4 regions of the Lysinibacillus sp. PWR01 genome follow, and region 4 is predicted to be linked to each of the others. Evidence: riboswitches for the same ligand, from Rfam matches in the RefSeq annotation. Region 4 holds a riboswitch; each other region holds the start of a gene.

Region 1 (3,765 bases), on a different contig from region 4:
GCTTGAATTAATAAATAGTAATCTAACAAACTGTCGGCTACGTATGGTGAGAGCGCAAGAAAAAATCGAACAATTAGAGGCTAGCCAAGCAAGTCTAGTAATAAAACTACAGGAATTAGAGCATATTTTACCTGTCGAAGCATGTGTTGTTGATGAATCCATCTCCATTAAATGGTCTGAGGCAAGATTAATTCATGGTAATGCAGAAAAAGCTGCTGCTTTCGAAGCGGCACGCCTAGAAAAGGTCAATATTCATGCTGAAGTAAATTTTGAAAAAATGAAAGAAGATTTTGAGCGTAAAAATGCAGAATTAGCAAGTGCTGAAATACTTCTTGAGCAAAATGCGGGCTTTGCAGCAGATTTAGAAGATAAACTAGAAACGACCATTAATATGTATTTAACAAAGATTAATATGTTGTTCCAAAAGTATATGGATATCTTTCATTTTGAGGGACATATTGAAAAAGAAAGAATAGAAGAGAAGGCAGGGCACATTAAATACTTGCTTTATGTGAAAGCTCGTAAAATTGGTCATCAGGGTACTATGGAGGATGTTAGCTTAAAAGCACGAAATGGCAAAGTAGGTAAAGGTGTTTCAGGAGGGGAGGAATCGTTAAGCTCGCTCCTCTTTGCCTTAGCTTTATTGCAAAACCTCTCGATTGCCCCAAGCTATATCGTACTTGATGAGTTTGATAGCGCACTAGATGATGAACGCAAGGACAAAGTATTTCATTTATATGCAAAAGAGTTAAATCGAAAGTTAATTATTTTATCTCCAAAAGCTCATGATAAAACCTATTACGACCATTTTTCCAAGGTATTTGTTATTGAACATAATTCATCTATTCCACAAAGTAGGATTGTTGGTTTCCAAAAGGTGTAGGACCATTTGGGTGAATGAAATTGTGTTTTAAACGAGCAAGAATTGACTTCTAAATGGCACTCCTTTACAATTAATTTTAATACTTTAATAGGAAAACGAGGTATTCTCGTTTCCTTACCAACTGAATAGCGTGTAGTAATAGGTGTAAATTGCGTGCAATTTGCTTAAAAGGGAAGTCGGTGCAAATCCGACACTGTCCCGCAACTGTAAATGTGAGCGACTTTTCAGCAACCACTGTCTTTGGACGGGAAGGAGAAAGGAAGCGATGACCATGAGTCAGGAGACCTGCCTGTTACGAGTACACACCAGTAACCTACGAGGAATAGGAGGTGGCATGTTGACAAAACAGAATGCTCTGTTCGTCACAGTACGTCAAACGCCCATAGTAAATGAAAGGGTTCACAATCGGACTCGTTCACACATACTTAGGGTTTGTTTGGCATTGTGTGATGAAAGAAGATAAAGCGAAGGATTTCCTCAAAACGTAGGGAGTCCTTTTTGTTTTGAAAATATGTACGCAAAGGGGATGCACGTATGACGAATATTCATGTAACGACAACGCTGGAAACGCCTTATGAAGATATGAACATTTGTAAGCAACCACGCACAGAAGTTGCCAAGAAAGCGAAAACAAGAATGGTGGTCGAATCGCTGATCGATCAATTATTAGCAACGAAGTTGATTCGCAACGATCGCTTCTTTGAACAAATCTTATATAATAAAGAAATTATTTGGATACAAAATGGGGGTGCGGATGGTCATCTATTGGCAAAAGCAGCATTAACAGATGAACTGAAAACAAAGACCAATCATTTTATGATGTATATGCCGACCAATCCGATTGTCTATGAAGTCAATGGGGAAGCGTATCACTTAATTACGCGCATTGATTCAACACGCGCAAAGCCTAACCTTGATCGTCTAACATTGGAGCCAAAGCCTGTTTTAAGTGCCGCTCGTGTCAATGACTTATTATGCTCGATTGTCATGCGCTTTTATGAAACATATTTACACGATTTGGCACCTCACCATGACAAACTCATCGCATTCGTGCAGCAGGAATATGCCCAGTTTATTGAAGCGGTGCAAGCGTTAAATGATTATCACTTCAACTGGCATCCACGCGGCAATGGGCACGAGCTCTTACTGCACTTAATTGATCATCTACAAATTTTAAAAAGTCGCCCAGGCAAGGTACTGATTGATTTTACGAACAAGCATGACTACGTGATAGTAGAACCCGCTTATTTGATGGACAAACCAACAAAGAAAGCCGTCGGTGCACTATAAAAGAGGCTGGGACAAAAAGAAAAAATGTTAGACCGATTGCATTTGGGTCTAACATTTTTTTGATTTAGGAAGGAACACTCTACTCATTGAAGCGAAAAAGTTATTATCTGTTTTCGTTATTTTTCAAAATAATCGAGTTCTGTCCCAGCCTCTTTCATTTAAATGCAGGATCGAAATATATTCACGTTCAAGCAAGAAATACCCGCGGAAGCAAGTGAAATACTCGCGCTTGAGCAATGAATACCCGCGGAAGCAAGTGAAATACCCGCGCTTGAGCGACGAATACCCGCGGAAGCAAGTGAAATACTCGCGCTTGAGCGACGAATACCCGCGAAAGCAGGCAAAACGCCTCCGAGCGAGCAGCCCTACAAACAATGCATGGCTGCCTGTGCTTCATGCCACGGAACCGTATATCCTTTGCCTTTTGCACAAAAAATACTGGAGGAACTATATTCAGGGTCGGCATTTTTATCGTAGCCAATCTGTGCAATTACTTCCTCTGTATTATGACACATATCATAGCCATCGAATTGGAGTGTGAGTGCACCTTTCCCATTTGTATAGGCAGCAAAGGTTGTGCTGTAGCTCATTAAAGTGGCAACGGGCGCGCGACCTGTTAGCACCACATCTGTTTCGGATAATATCGGGTCATCGAATGTGCCTGCTGCTTGCTGAATGTCAGTCATCATGCGGCCGATAAAGTCGTTTGAAGCCTTCATTTTAAAACGATAATAGGGTTCAAGTAGAACATTTTGGGCTTGCTCTAGTCCCTGGCGCAGCGCACGGAAACTAGCTTCTCGGAAATCGCCGCCCGATGTATGTTCATTATGCCCGCGACCTGTTAGCAGTGTAAAATGAACATTTGTTACAGGGAAGCCTGTAAGTAAGCCATGATGATCACGCTCAAACAGGTGTTTTTCAACAAGGCGCTGATTGCCTACGGATAAATGATCTGCATGACAGGCATTGCTGAAGGTATTGCCGGTTCCACGTGGATTTGGCTCCATTAATAAATGAACTTCCGCATAATGCTTGAGTGGCTCGAAATGGCCATAGCCTGTCACCGTCGTCGCAATGGTCTCCATATATAAAATTTGCGGCTCGCCAAAGGAGACGGCTAATGAAAAACGTTTCATTAATACCTCTGTCAGGACCTCCAATTGAATGACGCCCATAATATGGACATGGATTTCCTGAAACTTTTCCTGCCAAACGACACGTAAAGAAGGCTCTTCTGCTTCAAGTAAACGGAAAATCTGTAGCACTTCCTTGATATGCTGATCGCCCGCATATTGAACCTTTGCCTGTAGCGTTGGGACAAGCTCATAGGGCTGTGTTAGCGTCGTTGTACCGATTCGATCTCCAATGTTTGCCTGACTCAGCCCTTTCACAGCGAAAATCTCTCCTGCTTCAACCTGTTGAACGGTCTCAAAGCGATTGCCATTATAAAGGCGAATTTCTGTCACTTTTTCCGTCACTTCACCAAATGAAAATTCATCCCGCACATGTAAGGAGCCCTTGACAGCCTTCATAAAGGTTAAACGCTGATGCCCATCATGACGAATTTTAAAAACCTCTCCCTCAAACGGGGC
Region 2 (3,765 bases), on a different contig from region 4:
TGACACAGAGTTATATGAAGGTGCGACATTTTTAACAGAACGTCAAGGAGGCTCAGACGTTGGCGCGAATGTTGTGGAGGCGAGAAAGGATGGCGCTGCGTATCGCCTATATGGTGAAAAATACTTCGCATCTAATGCGGGCATGTGTGGAGTAGCGATGGTGTTGGCACGACTAGAAGATGCGCCAGCAGGTTCCAAAGGCTTAACGTTGTTTGCAGTTCCTTGGCACAAAGAAGATGGAACAGCCAATCATCTTCGTATTCGCCGACTGAAAGATAAGTTAGGCGTTCGAGCAGTTCCTTCAGGTGAGGTAGAATTTGATGGTGCACTTGCCTATGTTGTAGGGGAGCAAAATAAAGGGATTTATTACATGCTAGAAGCACTAAATCTCTCAAGAATTTGTAATGCAGTAGCTTCAATTGGCATTATGCGTCGTGGCTTTTTAGAGGCAAAACATTACGTAACCAATCGTTATGCATTTGGCAAGCCTTTAACACAATACCCTATGGTTCAGGATACTTTAGGTAAATTTGCGGCTAAGTTGCATGTGGAAGTAGCGACAGTTTTTGATCTTATTCAATTATACGATAAAGTGACGAGTGGACAGGGAACACAGCAAGACCTTATTATGAATCGTTTATATATTGCCATTATGAAAAAGGAAACAGCAGAGCAAGCCGTTCATTATGCTAGTGAGGCAATTGAATTACACGGAGGTAATGGCTATATCGAAGACTTTGTAACGCCCCGCTTATTAAGAGACGCACAAGTGTTGACGGTGTGGGAGGGGACGGCTAATATTTTGGCCTTAGAACTCATTCGGTTAGTAGATAAGTTTCATGCACATGAACTGTTTGTACAGGAGATGGAGGAACGCTTAGAAAAATTAGCTAACAGCTCGTTAGTACAAATCGTTAAAGAACAATTGGCGAATATGGCTGTGAAACTACAAATTTTTAGCGCTTTAGACGCGGCAACGAAAACATTTGAAGCAAAAGATATGGCGAAAAAAATGGCTCATCTTTATGAAAGTGTCGTAGCAGTTGAATGGGCACATAAATTTGGTGGGAAATATGAAAAACTAGCGGACGTTTATTTAGAGCAGACGTGGTCATTAAGAGAAATGGGTGCTCGAATGAAGACAGTTCAATATTTTTCTGAAATTGTATAATAGCTTGGGAGTCGTCTTGAATGGAGGCGACTTCTTTCATTTTCATGTATAATGAAATCAACTGAATATTGTAAAGGTTCTTTACTTAAGTAAAGTGAAAAGGGAAATCGGTGTAATTCCGATGCGGTCCCGCCACTGTAAGTGTGAGTTTTTTTCAAATGATGCCACTGAAGATTTCGGGAAGGCTTGAAAAATCGCAAGGAGCACAAGCCAGGAGACCTGCCTTTATAACAGACATGACAACCTACGAGGATAGGGTGGTGGATTTTGTATCAGTTTTTTTGGTGCGATTTTGCCCCCTCATCATTCAGATGAGGGGTTTTATTTTGATGCAGAATAAAGTGAAATGTCGCACGGATCAACGAAGGAGGATTCACATGAAGAAATTTTGGAAAATAGGATTATCAGCATTTTTAGCAGTAGGCTTGCTAGCTGCTTGTGGACAAGAAGCTAGCAAGCCAGCTACTGAGCAGCAAACACAGCAAGAAACAGCACAGGATGAAGCAACATTCCCAATGACTATAACAGATGCCCTTGGCAAGGACATTACTCTTGAAGCACCTCCTGAGAAAATTGTTTCACTTATTCCAAGTAACACTGAAATCCTTTTTGGACTTGGTTTAAATGATGAAATAGTTGGTGTTACTGACAACGACGATTATCCACCAGAGGCAACTGAGAAAGATAAGGTTGGCGGAATGGAATACGATATTGAAAAAATTATTGCCTTAAAACCAGATATCGTTTTTTCACACGAATCTAGCATGTCTCTATCAGAAGAGGCTATTGCACAGCTTGAATCAGCAGGTTTGAAAGTGTTTGTAGTAAGAAATGCACAAGACTTTAATGAAACATATACGACAATTGAGCAACTTGGTCGTGCTACAGGGAAATTACCAGAGGCTGAAAAAATTGTTGCTAATATGAAGGCCAAAGTAGAAGAAGTTTTGACTAAAGTCAAGGATGTTGAACCAAAAAAAGTGTTAGTCGAAGCATCGGATGAGCCAGATATTTATACAGCTGGCAATGGCACATTTATGAACGCAATGCTTGAAATGATCAATGCAGAGAATGTAGCTGTAGATGGTGATAATTGGTATAAAATTGATGCAGAACAAATTATCGCAAAAAATCCAGATGTCATTGTGGTGACATATCATTATGTACCAGATATTTTAACGAAAATACCAAAACGTGCGGGCTTTGATACTATTAATGCCGTAAAAAATAATGCGATTGTACAGGTAGATGAAAGTACAACGAGTCGTCAAGGACCACGTTTAGCAGAAGGTCTAGAAGAATTAGCAAAAGCGATCTATCCTGAGGTATTTAAGTGAAAAAAATAGCACTAGCCTATGCACTAACATGTACGCTTCTTCTTATTAGCATCTGGTGTGGCGTAGCGATAGGCTCAGTTCATATTCCATTAGAAGTATTGTGGAATAAGGCGGCTGATGAAACAGCCGCCAATATCCTTTGGAAAATTCGCTTGCCTCGCGTGTTGTTAGCAGGACTAGTGGGGGCATCTCTAGCTATTGCTGGAGCCGCATTCCAAGGTTTATTAAAAAACCCATTAGCAGATCCATACACACTAGGGGTTTCATCAGGGGCTTCTGTTGGTGCTGTTATAACAATCTTTTTCAGTATTTCTATCCCTGTCGTCGGTTTGTATGCTCTACCAACCTTCAGTATGATCGGTGCTATCATCACGATGGTAGTTGTCATGAGCTTTGCTAGACTCGTAGACCGTTCATTGAAAATGGAAACATTGATATTAACAGGTGTTATTTTTAGTTCATTTTTAGGTTCCCTTATTTCATTAATGATTGCTTTATCTGGTGAAGAATTACGTCAGGTAATAGGGTGGTTACTTGGTTCTGTATCGATGCGTGGTTGGCCATATGTCCAAATGATCATTCCATTTGTTATTGTAGGTTCAATTATGCTATGGACGCAAAGACGAGAGCTAAATGTTTTGTTGTATGGTGAAGAGCGAGCAAAACATTTAGGTGTTAATGTGAAGCGTAGTAAATATTTGATATTAGCAGGTGGCTCCATGCTAACCGGAGCAGCTGTAGCGGTTTCTGGCACAATTGGCTTTGTAGGATTAGTGGTGCCGCATATGACAAGGATGATTTGGGGTTCTGATCATCGCCACTTATTACCATTATCTTTTTTCAATGGTGCAACATTACTCATTATTTGCGACTTAGTAGCACGGACAATCATTGTGCCAAGAGAGCTACCAATTGGTGTTATTACGGCTTTTATTGGAGCACCAGTTTTCTCCTTTATTTTTTATAAGCAGCGAAGAAGCAAGGGGGTACGGGCATGATTGTTGTTGAATATCTATCAGGTGGCTATGAAGATGTACCAATCGTCAAGGACATTAGTTTTACTGTTGAAAAAGGGAAAATTCTTGGTATTCTAGGGCCGAATGGTAGCGGGAAATCCACATTATTAAAAGTAATGAGTGGTATTTTACCAGCTACTGCTGGAACTATTTCGATTGATGGACAAAATATTCTTTCTTATAATGCTCGTGCTTTGGCGAAAAAGATGGCTGTATTACCACAGCTTCATGCAAATGCTTT
Region 3 (3,765 bases), on a different contig from region 4:
TTCTCCATTTCACAATTGTCCCGCATTTCATTCAGTAAGATTTATTGACTATCTAAATTGACATCAATCACTCTAGAATTCCCTAACCAAACACTGGTATATAAATGCTTTTGACGAATGTTTTTCTTTATTTTAATCACATTTTATCAATTTGTATGTGCACCTGTAAAACTTGCCTATTGTTTCTAAAGGAATTTTACGCTAAGCTAATGTGCGGACTTATTTCAAGAAGCGTATTTAATGACTGATTTTGGCTATTAAATTCATAGATTCTGTTACGTAAAAAAGTCTTTTAACTTATAAAAAAGTTTATTTATTGATAGAAGGGGTGAAAGGGATGGCTTGGGAGGTTTTTAGTATTATAGGAACAATTGCCTTTGCTATTTCTGGGGCAATCATTGCCATGGAAGAAGAATACGATTTATTCGGTGTATATATACTTGGTATTGTTACGGCCTTTGGTGGTGGAGCAATTCGAAATTTACTCATCGGACTACCTGTCACAACACTATGGGGGCAGGATATGATGTTTCAAATTGCACTGGCTGCAATTACGATATTCTTTATTTTTCCACATCATCTGATTCAGCATTGGCATCGTTGGGGTAACTTCACAGATGCTATTGGCTTATCAGCATTCGCTATTCAAGGGGCACTCTATGCTGTGAAGCTTGATATGCCAATTAGCGCGGTCATTGTAGCTGCAGTTTTGACAGGTTCAGGTGGTGGTATTGTACGAGATTTATTAGCTAGACGAAAACCACTAGTTCTCCGTGATGAAGTCTATGGTGTTTGGGCAGCTCTCGCAGGGCTGATAATCGGATTTGAGGTTTTTACAGGGGACATTTTCCTTTATATTTTATTCGCAGTAATTACAGCGTTACGTATTCTTTCCTATATGATGAAGTGGCGCTTGCCATTACGAAAATTAAATCGTGCATAAATACCATTCAGCCAATGACCAAAAATTAAGTCATTGGCTGTTTTATTGTTTTTATCTTTTTAACAACTGCATTGATTCTTCTAAAGTCACCATATTTTTCATCATCGAGCAGGCTGCATCTAAAATGGGAAAGGCTAGGGCTGCACCAGAGCCTTCACCTAAACGCATATTCATGTACAACATTGGTTCAATGCCAAATAATGCAGCGGCAATTTTAGCCCCTGGTTCCTCTGAGACATGGGAAGGAATAATATAATCTTTTACTTTTGGTTCGAGCTTATAAGCAATGAGCGCGGCAATAGTTGAAATAAATCCATCAATGACAACAGGTTTACGATGGACTGCAGCGCCAAGTATAATGCCTATCATCGCCCCTATCTCTAACCCGCCAACCTTAGCTAGAACATCGATGACATCTTTAGGATTAGGCGTATTTAAGCTAATTGCTTTTTCAATAATCGCCGCTTTATGGGCAATTCCACCTTGACCAACTCCTGCTCCAAATCCTGTTACTTCAATTGGGTCACAGTCAGTTAGAACAGCTAATATCGCAGCACTCGGTGTTGTATTGCCGATGCCCATTTCCCCAGTTCCAAGTACATTGGCACCTTTTCTGATTTCCTCTGTTGCCACACGAATTCCTACTTCAATGGATTGAATAGCCTCTTCTCTAGACATAGCTGGACCTTGTGCCATGTTATCTGTACCATATTTAATTTTATGAATGAGGACACCTGCATCAAGTGGAATATCTTCTTTTACCCCAACATCTACTGTTACTACCTTTGCATTGGTAATGCCCGCAATCGCACAAACACCTGTACCTCCCTTAGGAAAATTTAATGTTTGAAAGACCGTCACATCTTGTGGATTCGTGGTTACACCCTCCTCACAAACACCGTGGTCTGCTGCACAAACAATGATGACTTTTTTATCAATCACCGGAAATAATTGTCCAGTTATGCCAGAAAGCTGCACGGCAATGGACTCTAGTTTTCCTAAACTGCCAGGGGGCTTACATAGGGCATCTATACGCTGTCTAGCTTGCTCCATCACCTTCAGGTCAGCACCTTGGATGTTTTGTATCGTGTCTTGTAGTAATTGCATGATAATTGCTCCTCTCTTTTTAAGACAAAAAGAAAAAGTCTGTAGTTTATTGTCATGACAAATAAACTACAGACTTTTCCATCATCTATATCTTCTAAAGCATGTAGGCAGGTCTCCTGGCTCAAGTTCAACATCTCATAGCACCTTCCCAGCAATTTGCTAGTGGCATTCACTATGAAACTCCCTTATACAGTGGCGGGTCCGCTAAAGCTTTTCACTTTATTCCCTATTCTCCCTATTGGGCACCTATTGCTTTTATTTAACTACTTTAAATCTACGACAGCTCACTTTTCCTGTCAATATGTGAAAAGTAAACTTGTAAAACTAAACAATAAACTATAAAGTGGCTTATGTCTTTTCCAATTCACTTAGTAATGTTGAGCCTAATAGAAGAACAGCCCCTATTATTTGTAGGACTGTCATTTGTTCACCAATAATCATTGTTGAGATTACTAATGATGTCAGTGGATCAATATAGCTAAGAATGGCTATACTTTGACCTTTTAGCTGAGACATACCTAAAAAGAACAAAAAGAACCCCACACCTGCATGCACAATACCAAGTACAATTAATACTAGAACGAACCCAAAACTAATTTGCATCACTTGGAAACCCGTAGTCCCTACAATATAGAGACAGAGGAAAAATGCAGCTAAAGAGAGTTGGATAATTGTATTTTCGGGCTCTTTTAAACCACGAATACGTTTATTTGTAAAGGTTAGTACCGTGTAAAAGCATGCTGCGATCAAACCATAGACAATACCAATAAAGTGACCACTGTTGTCTATGCTTTGACTTTGGACAATCAAAAATAGACCTATTAATGCTACACCAACATACACTATTTTTCTCCCTACTAACTTCTCTTTTAAAATAATAGGAGATAAACAGATGACTAGTACTGGCGCAAAATAATAACTTAGTGCTGCATTAGCAATGGTCGTTTCCTTATAAGCCTGAAATAAAAATATCCAATTACCGCATAATGCTAAACTTGAAAACATTAACGGCCATTTATTTTGGACAATCGTGATCCTCGAAAAGCTTTCCTTTTTATAAACAAATATGGCCAACAAAAAACAAGAGCCAATGATACTCATCCAAAAGGCAATTTCACTTGAGGATAAAGGAATAAACTTCGCAAAAACACCGACAGCGCCAAAAATAATCATGGACAATACAAATGCTAATTTTCCGCTCATTACAAATTCCTACTTTCTACGTATATCGTTTTAGCCTATACAGTAGAATCTATCGAAATGAGCAAGCTATTATCGAATGCCTAAACAGTAGATTCTACTGCAAAGACATTGTTGGGGGTGCTATGGATCGAAACATACAAAATCCCTCCTTCATTCACTATAATCATAACATATTTCTGAAAATTCGGGATTTAAAATATTAAAATTAGGGTAAGGTTCAGCAAGTAATAAAACGATGAAAAGTTAGGGGAAGATACGATGAATGCAAAAGAATTAAGAAACGCCATTGCTGAAACCTGTGAAACGCATGATAGCCTCTATGCCAAGTTGGTAAAACCGATCAATCAGCTGCTAATAAATGTCGACGCTTCTATTAGTGAAGAGACAGCAAATAAAATACTAGAAAACTTAAAGTTATTTCATAGTGGTGATAAATACATTACGGAGTGTCATTTCGAGGAGAGTCAAAATTTCTTGAAAGACGGCATTGAGCTTCTCCAAAAGGGTGATTT
Region 4 (3,765 bases):
CTAATGTAATATCTGACAACGCTTTCGTACCATCTGCATAGGCATATGATAATTGGTTGAGTTCAAAATAAAATGCTGTCATGTGAAATACCCTCCATATACGATGAGGACTAGTAATATTGCTGCCATACCTAGCCAATTTTTCTTGCTATAGGAGCCCACCTCTTGCCAGTAGACGGCCTCGCCACCACGTGATTGCATGGCATTGTTGAGCTCCCGACTACGTTGAAACATTTCCACAAATAATGCCACAATGAGCATGGAGACAGAGCGTAGCCATTGCAACGGTGAATGGTAGCCGAGACGCGCTTGCTGGGCTAGATGGATATTTTGCATACTTTCTAAAAACATAAAAATAAAACGATAGGTTAGTTCAACGAGTTCAACCAATAAAGAGGGGAGTCGCCATTGTCGTAGCACATAACATATTCCTTGTACAGAAGTGGTTAGAATTAAAAAGTATAAACAACTAATACTGCCCAGAACGACAAAGAACAGCTGCTGCGCTAATAGCACACTTGCGTTCCCAATGAAAACAGTCCAATTCGTCCATGTATAAGACCAAATATGGGCAGGTAGTGCATTGGTTGACGGTGTAATGGAAAGTAAAATAGATACGAGACTTGTGAATAAGAAAAATCCAGGTAGCAATAATAACTTGGCATAGTATGTAAGCGGAATTTTTGCACCTAAAATGATAAAAGCACTCATTACAAAAAATGTAATGAGTGAAAGTCGTTCATCTCTCATGATGAGCGTTATGAGAAGTATTCCAAGTGAAAATATCATTTTTTCTAGCGGATGAACAGACGCTAGCTTATTAAGATAGGCATACTTATCAATGAGTAACATAATGGTTAACCTTCTTTATGTTTGCCACGCATATAGCCGATGAAGTAGCCAATAAAGCCAGCTCCAATAGCTGCCTGTAGCACGAATAATAAGCTTTCGATTTCACCGCTTGGTGGCTCCCATAGGCTTTCGAACCATGGTTCATATTCCGCATTGATTTCACCAATGGCTGCTTCTGCCTCTCCATCAGCACCACCAAATTCAGCACCTTTTTGTATGAACAATGGAATGATGGCTAACAACACAACAATTGCTAATAGCAATAAAATTTTTTTCATCTGTTAATGTGCCTCCTTTGTTGAGAAAACACGTAAAGTTTTTAATTCGCTAATATTGTATTTTTTCAAGAAATTCATCACAATGACCGTTAAAATCCCTTCACTCACCGCTAAAGGAATTTGAGTTAAGGCAAAAATACCTGCAAACTTTGTAAAGGATGCCATAAAGCCTCCAACTTCTGAAGGGAAGGCTAGTGCTAGTTGTACAGAAGTCACAACATATGTACCTAAATCACCAAGCATAGCTGCGAAAAATACGGCTAGTGAAAATGACAAACCTACTTTTTGTGCTCCTTTAAAGACAAAGTAAGCAATAAAAGGACCTACAATAGCCATCGAAAAGGCGTTCGCCCCTAAAGTCGTGATTCCTCCATGTGCTAATAATAAAGATTGGAATAATAAAACGATTGTTCCAATTACACTCATGGCTAGAGGGCCAAAGAGAACTGTCCCAAGTCCAACACCAGTTGGGTGAGAGCAGCTACCTGTAACAGAAGGGATTTTTAAGGCAGATAGCACAAAAGCAAAGGCTCCTGAAAGCCCTAAAAGCATCTTTGTTTCAGGATTTTCATCAATTGTTTTGCGAATAGAGCGCAATCCTAGAACTATAAAAGGAATAGAGATGACCCACCAAAAAATCGCCCATTCGATTGGCAAAAAACCTTCCATGATATGCATCGCAAAGGCACGTTTTGGCACAATTAAAAAGGCCAATAAAAAATAACTAAGTTTCCACCATGAAAATTTCAAAAAGCTTTCCTCCTAACTAATTAATAGATTTTTAGAATGTAGCGTGCGTAAATAAAAAAGCACTTCTCCGTTGGTGGAAAAGTGCATAGCTAAAAAAGCAAATAACATTCTCATCTGCTAAGCCGCACACCTATCCTCGTAGGCTGAAACGATCACCTATTTTTCGGCAGGTCTCCTGGCTCTAGTTCAATACTTTATAGGTCTTCCCATCCGTTGGACAGTGACATATTCTATAAAGCTCCCTATTACAGTGGCGGGACCGCGCCGGACTCAAACCGGCTTCCCTTTTAAGCAAAATGCCAAGCATTTTACACCGAAAAACATTCAATTGTGAGATTTCACGACAAAGTGTAACATGATTTTCCATAAATATGCTATACCTTTTTATAAAATTTTTTTAATTAAAGGTCAACAGCGAATATTCTGATAATATTCATTGTGCTAATGATGGATATTGTATAAATTTTATACCCCAGTTCACTTCAAAATTGATAAATTTGTCATAAATTTTTAAAGAAATATTGAAATTTTAAAATAATAAGATATGATTAAGACAGTTTTCTATTTAAAATACTAATAAAAATTTCATATAAAACGTCAATAAGTGCTCGAATAGCTCGAGATAATAGGGAAATTGGTGAAAATCCAATACAGCCCCCGCTACTGTAATAGCTGATGAAATCGCAAAGCCACTGGTGCAAGCTTGGGAAGGTGCGACTGTAAAATGAAGCTTAAGTCAGGAAACCTGCTTATTTGATTGTGCATGCAAACTTTTCGGAGGGAGAAGTTGAAGCGGAAGCGAGTACCTTTATTTCATGCTATTCGTTTTTATTTGGCTTCTACAAAACCTTTACTCTTCGTTTAGAGTAAAGGTTTTTCTTTTTCCAGAAAGCAAATGAGGGGAGACAGAAGATGACAACATGGAATTTAGAGGGGATGAAAACACATCTCTTTATTTGCAATGGCAGTAGTTGCATGAATAAGGATGGTGAGGAAATTACTTTAGCCATTCGAGATGAAATACAGCGACAAGCACTCGATCAAGAAATACATACGACAAGAACGCGCTGTAATGGACGATGCAAGGATGCCTGTGTGGTAATCGCCTACCCTCAAGGGAATTGGTATCGTGTGCCATCAACAGAGCATGCTAGGACACTAGTACAAGATTTACATCATGAATCCTTATACAACGAACATGTCTTTACACTTCGTGAAGGTACATTACAGCGTACTGCTCAAACAACAGCCATTAAAGGGATTGAAAAGGTGAAAGAGGGGTAACAACATGGCGCAAAAAGGAAAAATTTTCGTAGTAGGCTTTGGACCTGGAGATTTTAAGCATATTACGACACGTGCAGTAGAAGCTTTACAACAAAGTGATATGATTATAGGCTACAAAACCTATGTAGAGCTGATTCAAGATTTAGTTAGTGCGAAATCGATTGTTAGCACAGGCATGACAGAAGAGGTGTCCCGTGCGCAGGAAGCCGTTCGTCAAGCAGAGGCAGGGAGCATTGTCTCGGTGATTTCGAGTGGTGATGCAGGCGTTTATGGCATGGCGGGATTAGTGTATGAGGTGTTAATCGAGCTAGGCTGGACAGAAGCAACAGGAATTGAAGTAGAAATTGTTCCTGGTATTTCTGCGATTAATTCATGTGCGAGCATACTTGGTGCACCCATTATGCATGATGCTTGTACAATCAGTTTAAGTGACCATCTAACACCTTGGAATTTGATTGCAAAGCGTGTCGAGGCAGCTGCGATGGCAGATTTTGTCATCGCATTATACAATCCTAAAAGTGGTCGCCGTACAAGACAAATTGTCGAAGCTCAGCGAATTCTCTTAGAATATCGTTCGCCAGACACACCAGTAGGGCTTGTG

Evidence for each region. A riboswitch is a leader RNA that binds a small molecule or an ion and turns the genes downstream of it on or off. The one in region 4 is predicted to bind cobalamin.
Region 1: it holds a riboswitch for cobalamin, as region 4 does, so the genes downstream of both, ACEVFT_RS22245 (hypothetical protein) here and ACEVFT_RS06305 (energy-coupling factor ABC transporter permease) in region 4, are expected to answer to the same signal.
Region 2: it holds a riboswitch for cobalamin, as region 4 does, so the genes downstream of both, ACEVFT_RS18570 (ABC transporter substrate-binding protein) here and ACEVFT_RS06305 (energy-coupling factor ABC transporter permease) in region 4, are expected to answer to the same signal.
Region 3: it holds a riboswitch for cobalamin, as region 4 does, so the genes downstream of both, cobT (nicotinate-nucleotide--dimethylbenzimidazole phosphoribosyltransferase) here and ACEVFT_RS06305 (energy-coupling factor ABC transporter permease) in region 4, are expected to answer to the same signal.

Annotation. Positions count from the first base shown of each region.
Region 1 covers NZ_JBHERJ010000096.1:32,071-35,835, reverse strand. The annotation lists gene ACEVFT_RS22250 (SMC family protein) at 1-883, shown strand, start outside; cobalamin riboswitch at 1,007-1,190, shown strand; gene ACEVFT_RS22245 (hypothetical protein) at 1,418-2,173, shown strand; gene ACEVFT_RS22240 (GTP-binding protein) at 2,539-3,765, opposite strand, start outside.
Region 2 covers NZ_JBHERJ010000083.1:16,334-20,098, reverse strand. The annotation lists gene ACEVFT_RS18575 (acyl-CoA dehydrogenase family protein) at 1-1,171, shown strand, start outside; cobalamin riboswitch at 1,229-1,412, shown strand; gene ACEVFT_RS18570 (ABC transporter substrate-binding protein) at 1,549-2,508, shown strand; gene ACEVFT_RS18565 (FecCD family ABC transporter permease) at 2,505-3,506, shown strand; gene ACEVFT_RS18560 (adenosylcobinamide amidohydrolase) at 3,503-3,765, shown strand, end outside.
Region 3 covers NZ_JBHERJ010000047.1:287,950-291,714, reverse strand. The annotation lists gene ACEVFT_RS08800 (trimeric intracellular cation channel family protein) at 338-943, shown strand; gene cobT (nicotinate-nucleotide--dimethylbenzimidazole phosphoribosyltransferase) at 995-2,050, opposite strand; cobalamin riboswitch at 2,140-2,315, opposite strand; gene ACEVFT_RS08790 (DMT family transporter) at 2,399-3,253, opposite strand; gene ACEVFT_RS08785 (hypothetical protein) at 3,512-3,765, shown strand, end outside.
Region 4 covers NZ_JBHERJ010000041.1:14,435-18,199, forward strand. The annotation lists gene ACEVFT_RS06290 (energy-coupling factor ABC transporter ATP-binding protein) at 1-82, opposite strand, end outside; gene cbiQ (cobalt ECF transporter T component CbiQ) at 79-852, opposite strand; gene ACEVFT_RS06300 (energy-coupling factor ABC transporter substrate-binding protein) at 858-1,130, opposite strand; gene ACEVFT_RS06305 (energy-coupling factor ABC transporter permease) at 1,134-1,880, opposite strand; cobalamin riboswitch at 2,029-2,213, opposite strand; cobalamin riboswitch at 2,466-2,647, shown strand; gene ACEVFT_RS06310 ((2Fe-2S) ferredoxin domain-containing protein) at 2,793-3,164, shown strand; gene cobJ (precorrin-3B C(17)-methyltransferase) at 3,169-3,765, shown strand, end outside.